DNA from 3 places in the Pseudomonas sp. LjRoot277 genome. Region 2 is predicted to be linked to each of the others. Evidence: predicted binding sites of a transcription regulator. Region 2 holds the regulator's gene; each other region holds the start of a gene.
What was found. The regulator FliA, encoded in region 2, starts transcription of late flagellar genes. The targets are predictions, from matches to a motif close to CTAAAGTTTNNNNNNNNNNNGCCGNTAA.
Positions count from the first base shown of each region.

Region 1: a site for FliA is predicted at 2,303-2,330, ahead of ACSQ87_RS25930 (flagellar protein MotY). Genes of this name have one in related genera too.
Region 3: a site for FliA is predicted at 2,030-2,057, ahead of ACSQ87_RS29700 (methyl-accepting chemotaxis protein). Genes of this name have one in related genera too.

Region 1 covers NZ_CAXURI020000001.1:5,542,120-5,546,278, forward strand. Annotated here, with positions in the region: gene ACSQ87_RS25925 (argininosuccinate synthase) at 1-1,199, opposite strand, end outside; gene ACSQ87_RS25930 (flagellar protein MotY) at 1,329-2,237, opposite strand; gene pyrC (dihydroorotase) at 2,397-3,443, shown strand; gene rnt (ribonuclease T) at 3,440-4,117, shown strand.
Region 2 covers NZ_CAXURI020000001.1:1,868,588-1,872,746, forward strand. Annotated here, with positions in the region: gene flhF (flagellar biosynthesis protein FlhF) at 1-856, shown strand, start outside; gene fleN (flagellar synthesis regulator FleN) at 973-1,803, shown strand; gene fliA (RNA polymerase sigma factor FliA) at 1,800-2,540, shown strand; gene ACSQ87_RS08910 (chemotaxis response regulator CheY) at 2,708-3,079, shown strand; gene ACSQ87_RS08915 (protein phosphatase CheZ) at 3,110-3,898, shown strand; gene ACSQ87_RS08920 (chemotaxis protein CheA) at 3,936-4,159, shown strand, end outside.
Region 3 covers NZ_CAXURI020000001.1:6,419,841-6,423,999, reverse strand. Annotated here, with positions in the region: gene ACSQ87_RS29700 (methyl-accepting chemotaxis protein) at 72-1,988, opposite strand; gene ACSQ87_RS29695 (16S rRNA (uracil(1498)-N(3))-methyltransferase) at 2,207-2,914, opposite strand; gene tatC (twin-arginine translocase subunit TatC) at 2,911-3,705, opposite strand; gene tatB (Sec-independent protein translocase protein TatB) at 3,702-4,159, opposite strand, start outside.

The sequences.
Region 1 (4,159 bases), 3.7 Mb from region 2:
TTGTTCGCCGCAATACGCATGCGCAACGCGTTGAGCTTGATGAAGCCCGCCGCGTCGGCCTGGTTGTAGGCGCCGCCATCTTCTTCGAAGGTCGCGATGTTGGCATCGAACAACGATTCGTCGGACTTGCGACCGGTGACGATCACGTTGCCCTTGTACAGCTTCAGGCGCACAACGCCGTTCACGTGGGCCTGAGACGCATCAATCATCTGTTGCAGCATCAGACGCTCAGGGCTCCACCAGTAACCGGTGTAGATCAGGCTGGCGTATTTAGGCATCAGCTCGTCTTTGAGGTGAGCCACTTCGCGGTCCAGGGTGATCGATTCGATCGCACGGTGAGCGCGCAGCATAATGGTGCCGCCAGGGGTTTCGTAGCAGCCGCGGGACTTCATGCCCACGTAACGGTTCTCGACGATGTCGAGACGGCCGATACCGTGTTCGCCGCCGATACGGTTCAGGGTCGCCAGCACGGTGGCCGGGGTCATTTCGACGCCGTCCAGTGCGACGATATCGCCGTTGCGGTAGGTCAGTTCCAGGTATTGCGCTTTGTCAGGAGCCTTCTCCGGGGAGACGGTCCATTTCCACATGTCTTCTTCGTGCTCGGTCCAGGTGTCTTCCAGCACGCCGCCTTCATAGGAGATGTGCAGCAGGTTGGCATCCATCGAGTACGGGGATTTTTTCTTGCCGTGACGCTCGATCGGGATGTTGTGCTTATCAGCATAATCCATCAGCTTTTCACGGGAGAGCAGGTCCCATTCGCGCCACGGAGCAATCACTTTCACGCCTGGCTTCAAGGCGTAGGCGCCCAGTTCGAAACGAACCTGGTCGTTGCCCTTGCCGGTGGCACCGTGGGAAATGGCGTCAGCGCCGGTTTCGTTGGCGATTTCGATCAAGCGCTTGGCGATCAACGGACGAGCGATGGAGGTACCCAGCAGGTACTCGCCTTCGTAAACGGTGTTGGCGCGGAACATCGGGAAAACGAAATCGCGCACGAACTCTTCGCGCAAGTCGTCGATGTAGATCTCTTTCACGCCCATGGCCTGTGCCTTGGCGCGTGCAGGTTCGACCTCTTCGCCCTGACCCAGGTCAGCGGTGAAGGTCACGACTTCACAGTTATAAGTATCCTGCAGCCACTTGAGGATCACCGAAGTGTCCAGGCCGCCGGAATACGCCAGAACGACCTTGTTTACGTCCGCCATGCCATCACTCCACGGGGTTCTACGGAAAGCCGCCAAGTCTACCGCTCATGCAGGATAATTTACAGAGGCGCGACAGCTTATGACGACGAAGCGACAGATTATGTCGAGTGAGCGACGATAACAGCGGCTTCAGGAGGTCGACGCGGCGCTCGCCGATGCAGTGGCCTGAGGGGCCGCCTTTTCGGTGGGCGCAACGCGCGCGAGGTGCACATTGACCCGACGGTTCTTCGCCCGGTTGGCGGAATTGGTATTGGGCGCCAATGGATAACGCTCGCCGTGAAAGCGCACGGTGATCTGTGATTCCTGAACGCCGTTGGCCTTGAAGAACTCCATGACGGCCAGGGCCCGACGCCGCGACAGGTCACGATTGGTCAGGCGGTTGCCACTGTTGTCGGAGTGGCCATCGAGTTTGATGTGGTTGACCGTCGGGTCGGCCTTCATGAACTCCAGCATCACTTGCAATTGAGCCTTGGCCTGCGCGTCGAGATCGAGGCCTTCGCCGGGGAAGCCGATCTGCGATTGTTTAACCTGCTCGAAATTCTTCGGCAGCAACTTCGCCACACAGCCCTGATAATCGTTGAACGCCTTGCTGAACTTGACTGGCAACAGACGCACTTCCGACACCCGGCCATCGCCCGAGTAATGCCGAACGACCGGACTGCGACCATCCATCAGGCCACTGATCAAGCGGCCGGCCTGAACTTGCGAACTGTTGAACAACACATTGCCGCTGCCTATACGCACAGAGCCGAGGTTGATGTCGCCACGCCCCGGCTGCCAGGGCGCTGCGGCCGCCAACAAGGTCGCCGAACCGCCGCCGATCATCGAGTTATAGGCCTTCAGACGAAACGTCGCTTGCTCGCCAGCGCGACGCACGAACTCACCCGAACCGAAATCGGTGATCGGCTGAGTCAGGCGGCACTCGAACTTGTCCCCTTCGACCGTCCACTCGATGCTCTCCAGACGGGTCTGGAAAGTGAGCGCCATCGCAGGAAGGCTGGCAAACACGCTGAGCAAGGCTAAATAACGCTGGCGCACGGGAGGCTCCACTGGCTTCTACAACAAAAAGACCGACACACAGATGTTTACGGCATACCTGTTGGATATCGGAAGCTTCCAGCAAAACTTGATAGCGAGTGCCTGCAAGAGTCTTTTCCGGTAGCATTCCCCTCAGTTTGACCCGCCTGGAATCCCCTCATGTCCGACCGCCTGACCCTGCTGCGTCCCGACGACTGGCATATTCATCTTCGCGATGGTGCTGTGTTGCCCAATACAGTCGCGGATGTCGCGCGCACCTTTGGTCGCGCCATCATCATGCCCAACCTGGTACCTCCGGTGCGTAACACCGCTGAAGCCGACGGCTATCGCCAGCGGATTCTCGCTGCACGCCCGGCTGGCAGCCGCTTCGAACCGTTGATGGTGCTGTACCTGACCGACCGCACCCAGCCCGAAGAAATTCGCGAGGCCAAGGCCAGCGGTTTCATTCACGCCGCCAAGCTGTACCCGGCCGGCGCGACCACCAACTCGGACTCTGGTGTCACCAGCATCGACAAGATTTTCCCTGCACTCGAGGCCATGGCCGAAGTCGGGATGCCCTTGCTGGTTCACGGTGAAGTCACCCGTGGCGATGTCGACGTTTTCGATCGCGAAAAATTCTTCATCGATGAGCACATGCGTCGTGTGGTCGAGCGCTTCCCGACGCTCAAAGTGGTGTTCGAACACATCACCACCGCTGACGCCGTGCAGTTCGTCAACGAGGCTTCGGCCTATGTTGGCGCGACCATCACCGCGCATCACCTGCTGTACAACCGCAACCACATGCTGGTGGGCGGGATTCGGCCGCACTTCTATTGCCTGCCGATCCTCAAGCGCAACACCCATCAGGAAGCCCTGCTCGACGCCGCCACCAGCGGCAGCGACAGGTTCTTCCTCGGCACCGACTCGGCGCCCCATGCCCAGCACGCCAAAGAAGCCGCTTGCGGTTGTGCCGGTTGCTACACCGCTTATGCAGCGATCGAGATGTATGCCGAAGCCTTCGAACAGCGCAACGCGCTGGACAAGCTCGAAGCCTTCGCCAGCCTGAACGGCCCTCGTTTCTACGGCCTGCCGGTGAACACCGATCGCATCACCCTGGTCCGCGAAGAGTGGACCGCCCCAACCAGCCTGCCATTTGGCGAGCTGAACGTAATCCCGCTGCGCGCCGGTGAAAAACTGCGCTGGCGCCTGCTGGAGGAACACGCGTGAGTGAAGACCATTTCGACGACGAACAGGACGGTCAAGGCGGCGGAGGTGGTTCACGCCACCCGATGGCTGAGCGCTTCCGTGGATACCTGCCAGTCGTTGTCGACGTTGAAACCGGTGGTTTCAACTCTGCCACTGACGCCTTGCTGGAAATCGCCGCAACCACCATCGGCATGGACGAAAAAGGGTTTGTGTACCCCGACCACACCTACTTCTTTCGCGTAGAGCCTTTTGAAGGCGCGAACATCGAAGCGGCCGCCCTGGAATTTACCGGGATCAAACTCGATCACCCGCTGCGCATGGCAGTGAGTGAAGAAGCCGCGCTGACCGACATCTTCCGCGGCATCCGCAAGGCCCTGAAAGCCAACGGTTGCAAACGGGCGATTCTGGTCGGGCACAACAGCAGCTTCGATCTGGGTTTCCTCAACGCTGCTGTCGCGCGCCTGGACATGAAGCGTAACCCGTTTCATCCGTTCTCGAGCTTCGATACCGCGACCCTGGCCGGTCTGGCTTACGGCCAAACCGTACTGGCCAAGGCCTGTTCGGCAGCCGACATCGACTTCGACGGTCGTGAGGCCCACTCGGCTCGCTACGACACCGAGAAGACGGCCGAGTTGTTCTGCGGCATCGTCAATCGCTGGAAACAAATGGGCGGCTGGGAAGACTACAACGACTGATCGTTGGGTTTATCCCGCCCATAAAAAACCGGCCTCAACGGC
Region 2 (4,159 bases):
GCTGCAAGGCAGCCGTCCGGCCCAGGCCAATCTTTGGCGTCGCCTGCAACGCATCGGCCTGTCCGGCCCGTTGTCGCGCGATTTGCTGGCGCTGATTACCGATATTGAAGAACCTCGTCAGGCCTGGCGCATGTTGCTGGCACATCTGGCGCGGATGATCGCCACACCGGAAGTCGAGCCTCTGGAAGAGGGCGGCGTGATTGCCATGGTCGGCCCTGCCGGCATGGGCAAGACCACCACCCTGGCCAAACTCGCGGCCCGTTACGTGCTCAAGTACGGCGCGCAAAATATCGCGCTGGTCAGCATGGACAGCTACCGTATTGGTGCTCAGGAACAACTCAAGACGTTGGGCCGGATCCTCAATGTGTCGGTGACGCATGTCGATCCGGGCCAATCGCTGGTGCAGGCGCTGGAGCCTTTGCTGCGCAAACGCGTGGTGCTGATCGATACCGCGGGCCTTCAGGCCAGCGATCCGGCACTGCGCATGCAGCTCGAAAGCCTGGCCGGTCGTGGCATCAAATCAAAAAATTACCTGGTTTTGGCAACCACCAGCCAGAAACAGGTTCTAACGGCCGCTTATCACAGTTACAAGCGTTGTGGGCTCGCTGGCTGCATCCTGACTAAACTGGATGAAACGGCAAGTCTGGGCGAGGTGTTGAGCCTGGCCATCAGTCATGAATTGCCGGTGGCCTACCTGACCGATGGCCCGCGGATTCCGGATGATTTGCATCTACCGCGTCGTCATCAGTTGGTCAGTCGCGCCGTAAGCGTGCAAATGCAAGAAGAACCCAGCGAAGAAGCCATGGCTGACATGTTCGCTGATATTTACCACAGCCCGACCAAGCAGGTTGGCTGAGGTATTAATGAACAGTTTTTGTACCTACATCGATGGTCTGCCATGCATTGTTCAGTTGTTGAACGCGCAGCCAGTAATGTGGCCTCCGTCTAAGTAAGACAAGGTAAAGAAAATTCATGGGCAGCATGCATCCCGTACAGGTGATCGCGGTGACCGGCGGCAAAGGTGGCGTCGGGAAGACTAACGTGTCAGTGAACTTGTCCCTGGCTCTAGCTGAGCTCGGCCGGCGCGTCATGCTGCTGGACGCTGATCTGGGGCTGGCGAACGTCGACGTCCTGCTGGGACTGACACCCAAACGTACTTTGGCCGACGTGATCGAAGGCCGCTGCGAGCTGCGCGACGTACTGTTGCAGGGCCCTGGCGGCATTCGCATCGTCCCGGCCGCGTCCGGCACACAGAGCATGGTTCATTTAAGTCCGGCCCAACACGCCGGCCTGATCCAGGCGTTCAGCGATATCGGCGACAACCTCGACGTGCTAGTGATCGACACCGCTGCGGGCATTGGGGACTCGGTAGTCAGTTTCGTTCGCGCAGCGCAGGAAGTCTTGCTGGTGGTCTGCGACGAACCGACCTCGATCACCGATGCCTACGCACTGATCAAACTGCTGAACCGCGATTACGGCATGAACCGTTTCCGCGTCCTGGCCAACATGGCCCAGAGCCCGCAGGAAGGGCGCAACCTGTTCGCCAAGTTGACCAAGGTCACGGATCGCTTCCTTGACGTCGCCTTACAATACGTCGGCGCGGTGCCTTACGACGAAAGTGTGCGCAAGGCTGTGCAGAAGCAGCGCGCCGTCTACGAAGCCTTCCCGCGGTCCAAGTGCTCACTGGCGTTCAAAGCCATTGCACAGAAGGTCGATACCTGGCCGCTACCTGCCAACCCGCGTGGGCACCTGGAGTTTTTCGTCGAGCGCCTCGTGCAACAAACCGCAGGACCGGTGCTATGACAGCCAGTGGCTACAACCTCTACAAGAATTCGGCACGTGACGCGCAGTACGAGCTGATCGAGCGTTACGCGCCACTGGTTAAACGCATTGCCTACCACTTGCTGGCGCGTCTGCCGGCCAGTGTCCAGGTCGAAGACCTGATCCAGGCCGGGATGATCGGCCTGCTTGAAGTGTCGACCAAATACGACGCCAGCAAAGGCGCGAGTTTCGAGACGTACGCGGGCATTCGAATCCGTGGCGCGATGCTCGATGAAGTACGCAAGGGGGACTGGGCGCCACGTTCGGTCCACCGCAATACCCGGATGGTCAGCGACGCCATTCGCTCGATTGAAGCTAAAACCGGTCGTGACGCTAAAGATCACGAGGTTGCGGCCGAACTCCAATTGAGTCTCGACGATTATTACGGGATTTTGAACGACACCCTGGGCAGCCGGTTATTCAGTTTCGACGATCTGTTGCAGGACGGCGAACACGAAGGGCTGCACGAGGATGGCGCCAGTGCTCATCTCGAGCCGTCACGCGATCTGGAAGATGAACGCTTCCAGGCGGCGCTGGCGGACGCGATTGCCAATTTGCCGGAGCGTGAGCGACTGGTGTTGGCGCTGTACTACGACGAAGAGTTGAATCTCAAGGAAATCGGTGAGGTCCTGGGGGTCAGCGAATCTCGGGTCAGCCAGTTACACAGCCAGTGCGCGGCCCGTTTGCGGGGGCGTTTGGGGGAGTGGCGAGCGCGCTGAAGGCAGTGTGGGGACACTGCGAACGCGGCTGGTGGGGTGTTGAACCGTACCGGTCCCGATCTGTTGTGCTCCAGACAGTCATTGAGTGCTTTGCCGGATTGATTGAAATGGCGCGTCCAGGTGCTGGGCGCGTTTAAGACTGCTTGGAGGTCGAATTGGACAAGAACATGAAAATCCTCATCGTTGATGACTTCTCAACGATGCGGCGGATCATTAAAAACCTGTTGCGTGACCTTGGGTTCACCAACACGGTCGAGGCCGACGATGGCACTACTGCCATTCCGGTTCTCAACAGCGGCAGCATCGACTTTCTGGTAACAGACTGGAACATGCCTGGCATGACCGGTATCGACCTGCTGCGCCACGTGCGTGCCGATGAAAAGCTCAAGCACCTGCCGGTGCTGATGGTGACCGCTGAAGCCAAGCGCGAGCAAATCATCGAGGCAGCCCAGGCCGGAGTTAACGGCTATGTGGTCAAGCCCTTCACGGCCCAGGCGTTAAAAGAAAAAATCGAGAAGATTTTCGAACGCATCGGTTGATGTGCGAAGCCACTGCGCCACGGGGGAGCTATGGAGCATAACGAGTCTTCACAGGGCGATTTCGAATCGACTCTGAAAAAACACGCGGTCGAACTGGTCGAAAGCCTTGAAAAAGGCAGGTTCGGCGACGCTGTGCAACTGATCCATGAGCTCAATCAGACCCGTGACCGTGGCCTGTATCAGGAAGTGGGCAAGCTCACTCGCGAGCTGCATAGCGCGATCGTCAATTTCCAGATTGACCCGCACATGCCGCAAGCCGAGGAAGTCTCGCAGATCACGGATGCCACCGAGCGTCTGGGTTATGTGGTCAAGCTGACCGAGGCGGCTGCCAACCGCACCATGGACCTGGTGGAAAACGCCACGCCGCTGGTCAACGGCCTGAGCAACGAAGCCCAGGCCTTGAGCAACGACTGGGGACGGTTCATGCGCCGCGAAGTCGGGGCTGAAGAGTTCCGCGAGCTGGCCCGGCGAGTCGACGGTTTCCTGACACGCAGCAGCGAAGACAATCGCGTTGTGTCGAGCAACCTCAACGACATTCTGCTCGCTCAGGATTACCAGGACCTCACCGGTCAGGTGATCAAGCGTGTGACCCAATTGGTCACCGAAGTTGAAAGCAACCTGCTCAAGCTCGTGCTTATGGCCAGTCATGTGGACCGCTTTGCGGGCATCGAACATGACCGTGAAGCGATGCTTGCAGAAAAAGATCCGCAAAAACATCTCTCTCAGGGTGAAGGTCCGCAGATTCATGCCGATAAAAGAGAAGACGTTGTGTCCGGTCAGGACGATGTGGACGATTTGCTATCCAGTCTTGGATTTTAGGTTTTTAGGTTTTTAGACCTTTAGGAGCACCCCCTTAATGAGCTTCGGCGCCGATGAAGAGATCCTTCAGGATTTCCTGGTTGAGGCCGGCGAGATTCTAGAGCAACTGTCCGAACAGCTGGTCGAGCTTGAAAGCCGACCTGATGATGCGGACTTGCTCAATGCAATTTTTCGCGGTTTTCACACTGTAAAAGGAGGCGCCGGCTTCCTCCAGCTCAACGAGCTGGTGGAGTGCTGTCACATCGCCGAGAACGTGTTCGA
Region 3 (4,159 bases), 4.6 Mb from region 2:
CTACTGTGGGAGCGGGCTTGCTCGCGAAAGCATCACCCCGGTCCCAAGCGAACCGAGGTCATTGAATCGCCTTAAACCTTGAACCGCCCCACCAGCATCTGCAGATGCGTCCCCAACCGTGCCAGTTCAACGCTGGAGGCCGCGGTTTCTTCACTGGCCGCCGAGGTTTGTTCGGACACGTCGCGCACGTTCAGCACGCTACGGTTGATCTCTTCAGCCACCGCGCTCTGTTGTTCTGCTGCGGCGGCGATCTGCTGATTCATCGACTGAATCGCCGAGACAGTGCGAGTAATGCTTTCCAGCGAGCCACCGGCGCGGCGGGTCAGTTCGACGCTGCTGTCGGTCAGGCTGCGGCTGTTGTCCATGATGATCGCGACTTGCTGGGTGCCGGTTTGCAGGCCGACGATCAGCTCTTCGATTTCTTCGGTGGACTTCTGGGTACGCTGGGCCAGGCTGCGGACTTCGTCGGCGACCACCGCAAAACCACGTCCGGCCTCACCGGCACGTGCGGCCTCAATCGCCGCGTTGAGCGCCAACAGGTTGGTTTGCTGGGCCACGGATTTGATCACGTCGAGTACGCTGCCGATCTTGTCGCTTTCACGTTTGAGATGACCCATGGCTTCGGTGGAGCTGCCGACTTCCTTGGCCAGGCGCTCGATCTGGGCGATGGCTTCGCCGACCACTTTGTCACCTTCGCGGGCCTGCTGGTCGGCGGCGACGGCGGCTTCGGACGCTTCTTCGGCGTTACGCGCGACTTCCTGCACGGTGGCGGTCATTTCGTTCATGGCGGTCGCCACTTGGTCGGTCTCGACCTTCTGGCTGTTGACCCCGGCGCTGGTCTGCTCGGTGACTGCCGACAGCTCTTCGGCGGCGCTGGCGATTTGCGTGACGCCGTCACTGATGCCGCCGATCAACTCGCGCAGGCCCAGGGTCATGCTTTGCATGGCGCGCTGTAGCTGACCGAGTTCGTCCTGACGTTCAGAGATAAGGTTTTGGGTCAGGTCGCCGGCAGCAACGCGCTCCGCCACTTTGAGAGTCTGGCTCAGGGGAATCACGATCTGGCGAGTGATGGCCCAGGCGGCAAGCATGCCGAAGGCGAGCGCCAGGACGGTGGCCAGCAGCAGCAGGTTTTTGGCGTGCGCGGCGTCGGTGTCTCGGACGATGGTTTGCGACACGGTGAGTTTTTTGCTGACATCGAGCAGGATGTCGCCTTGCGCGGCCATGCGTTTGAGCGCGGCAGCGCTGGCAACCTGAGAGTCACGGAACTGGCTGACGGCGGCGCGATAGGCCTTGAGCGAGTCAGTGGCCTGCTGCAGATTGGTGATGTGCTGTTCCGGCAGCTTGGAGGGCAGGCCTTCGAGGTTTTTCAATGCGTTGTCGATGGCGTCCAGAGCAGGTTGCTCGGCCTCGGTTTTACCGCTGTAGGTATAACCGCGAACCTGGAAGCGCGCTTGCTGGATCAGTTTGCTCAGGTCGATCACGCTGTTGAAATCGGCGACGCTGTCACCTTGCAGCATGGATTTTTCGACTTCGGCGACACGGGCCACGGCGTTGTCGGCGGTGGCGCCGAGTTTGCCGCGGGCATCTTCGCGGTGGGCGCCGGCCTGGGTCATGGCCGTGAAGGCTTGTTTGTACTCACTGACGGCGGCCAGTTGCTGGTCGATCATGGCCACGTCGGCCGGTTGTTCGATCAGCGTGCGCGCGGTTTTCAGGCCGGTATCGAGTTGGCCGAGCAGATCGTTGACCGCACCGGGGCCTTGTTCGCCACGACGCATTTCGTAATCCAGACGGGCCAGGCGCAGGTCTTTGGTCAGGTCATTGAGGCTGGCAATAAACCCCAGCTTATCGCCGCGACTCATCACACCGCTCAGGCCGGTCCAGCCGGTGAAGGTGATCAACAAGGTAAGCAGCAGCACCAGACCGAAGCCGACACCCAGTTTGCGATTGACGCTGACGTTCCCCAGTTTCTCGGCTAGCCATCGGTACATACTGCAACTCCCTCGAACCATTCGTTGGTTTTATGGGAACTGTATCGGCAGGCAGCCGGGAATCTGTAGGGGAGTAAACACTTGTGGCGAGGGAGCTTGCTCCCGCTTGGGCGCGAAGCGGCCACCGCTTTTTGCCAGCAAGATCGCATTCACCGGTTTTACGACTGCTTCGCAGCCGAGCGGGAGCAAGCTCCCTCGCCACAGGTAGGGTGTTTGACTTAAAAAAGCCGCGAAAGCAGCGCAGTGACGGCGGTTTCGACCCGCAGGATGCGGTCGCCGAGCTGCACCGGTTGCAGGCCGGATTTGCCCAGCAGTTCGATTTCGTAAGGAATCCAGCCACCTTCGGGGCCGATGGCCAGGGTTACCGGTTCGTCCAGGCCACGAGGGCAGGGCGGGTAGTTGCCGGGGTGGCCGACCAGGCCGAGGGTACCCTCGGTGATCGCCGGCAGACGGTCCTCGACGAACGGCTTGAAGCGCTTCTCGATGACGACTTCCGGCAGCACGCTGTCCCGGGCCTGTTCGAGGCCGAGGATCAACTGCTCGCGAATCGCCTCGGGCTCCAGGAACGGCGTTTGCCAGAAGCTCTTCTCGACGCGATAGCTGTTCACCAGAATGATCCGTGGCACACCCATGGCCGCCACGGTCTGAAACACTCTACGGAGCATTTTCGGTCGTGGCAGGGCCAACACCAGGGTCAGCGGCAGCTTGGCCGGTGGTGGCTGGTCGAGGGTGACGCGCAATTCGGCTTCATCGGCGTCCAGGCGCAGCAGTTCGGCCGACCCCATCAACCCGCCGATGCGCCCGACCCGCAGGCTGTCGCCGACAACGGAGCGGTGGACTTCCTGCATGTGCGTCAACCGGCGATCGCGCAGGATCGCCCGGTCGGCCGCAATGAAGTCGGCCTCTTCGAGAAGCAGCAGGTTCACGGTTGAGTCGCTGGCGGCTGGTCGTTGTGATCGTCGGCCGGCTGGTCGTCCGGGTGCTCGCCGCGCTTGCTGATCAGGCCGCCGAACAGGATGCCGATTTCAAACAGCAGCCACATCGGTACGGCCAACAGTGTCTGCGAGAAGATGTCCGGTGGCGTCAGGATCATGCCGACCACGAAGCAACCGATGACTACGTACGGGCGGATTTTCTTCAGGTAAGCGACGTTGACCACGCCGATCCATACCAGCAGCACCACGGCCACAGGGATCTCGAACGCTACGCCGAAGGCGAAGAACAGCGTCATGACGAAGTCGAGGTAGCTGCTGATGTCGGTCATCATCTCCACGCCGGCCGGGGTGGCGGCGGCGAAGAATTTGAAGATCAGCGGGAATACCAGGTAATAGGCGAATGCCATGCCGGTATAGAACAGCAGGATGCTCGACACCAGCAGCGGCACCGCAATGCGCTTCTCATGCTTGTACAGGCCTGGCGCAATGAAGCCCCAGATCTGATGCAGGATCACCGGGATCGCCAGGAACAGCGACACCATCATGGTCAGCTTCAGTGGCGTCAGGAACGGCGACGACACATCGGTGGCGATCATCGTCGCGCCCACGGGCAGGTACTGACGCAGCGGCGTGGAGACGAAGGTGTAGATCTGCTGGGTGAAGGCAAACAACCCGGCGAAGATGATAAAGATCGCCGCTACACAACGCAGCAGGCGGGTACGCAACTCGGTGAGGTGCGAAACCAGCGGCATGTGCTGGTCATTTTCGGGGAGATCGCTCATGAGACTCGCGGCGGCAAAGTGGTGTCGTGAGGAGCCGGCGTTGTCGGCGCGGCGGCAGGAGCAACAGGTTCTACGGTCGCGACAACCGGCGCCGGTTCAACAGCTTTCACCGTTTCCGTCGGTGCCGGGGCAGGTGTGGCGTCTGCAGTCGGAGCATGAATCGTCTGCTCCGCCACAGGCTCAACCGGCTGAACCGGTGTGGCCTCTTGCTGAGTCGGCGTGAAAATCTTCCGCGCCTCCTGCTCCAGCGACAGAATGTGCTCGTTGTGCAGCTGCCGACGAATCTCGTCGGCACCGATTTCACGTTCAACTTCCTGTTTGATCGCGTTGAAGCTGCGCTTCAGACGGCCGACCCACAGGCCGGCGGTGCGCGCAGCACCCGGCAGACGCTCGGGCCCCAGCACCAGCAAGGCTACGAGGCCGACGAGCAGCAGTTCAGAGAAGCTGATACCAA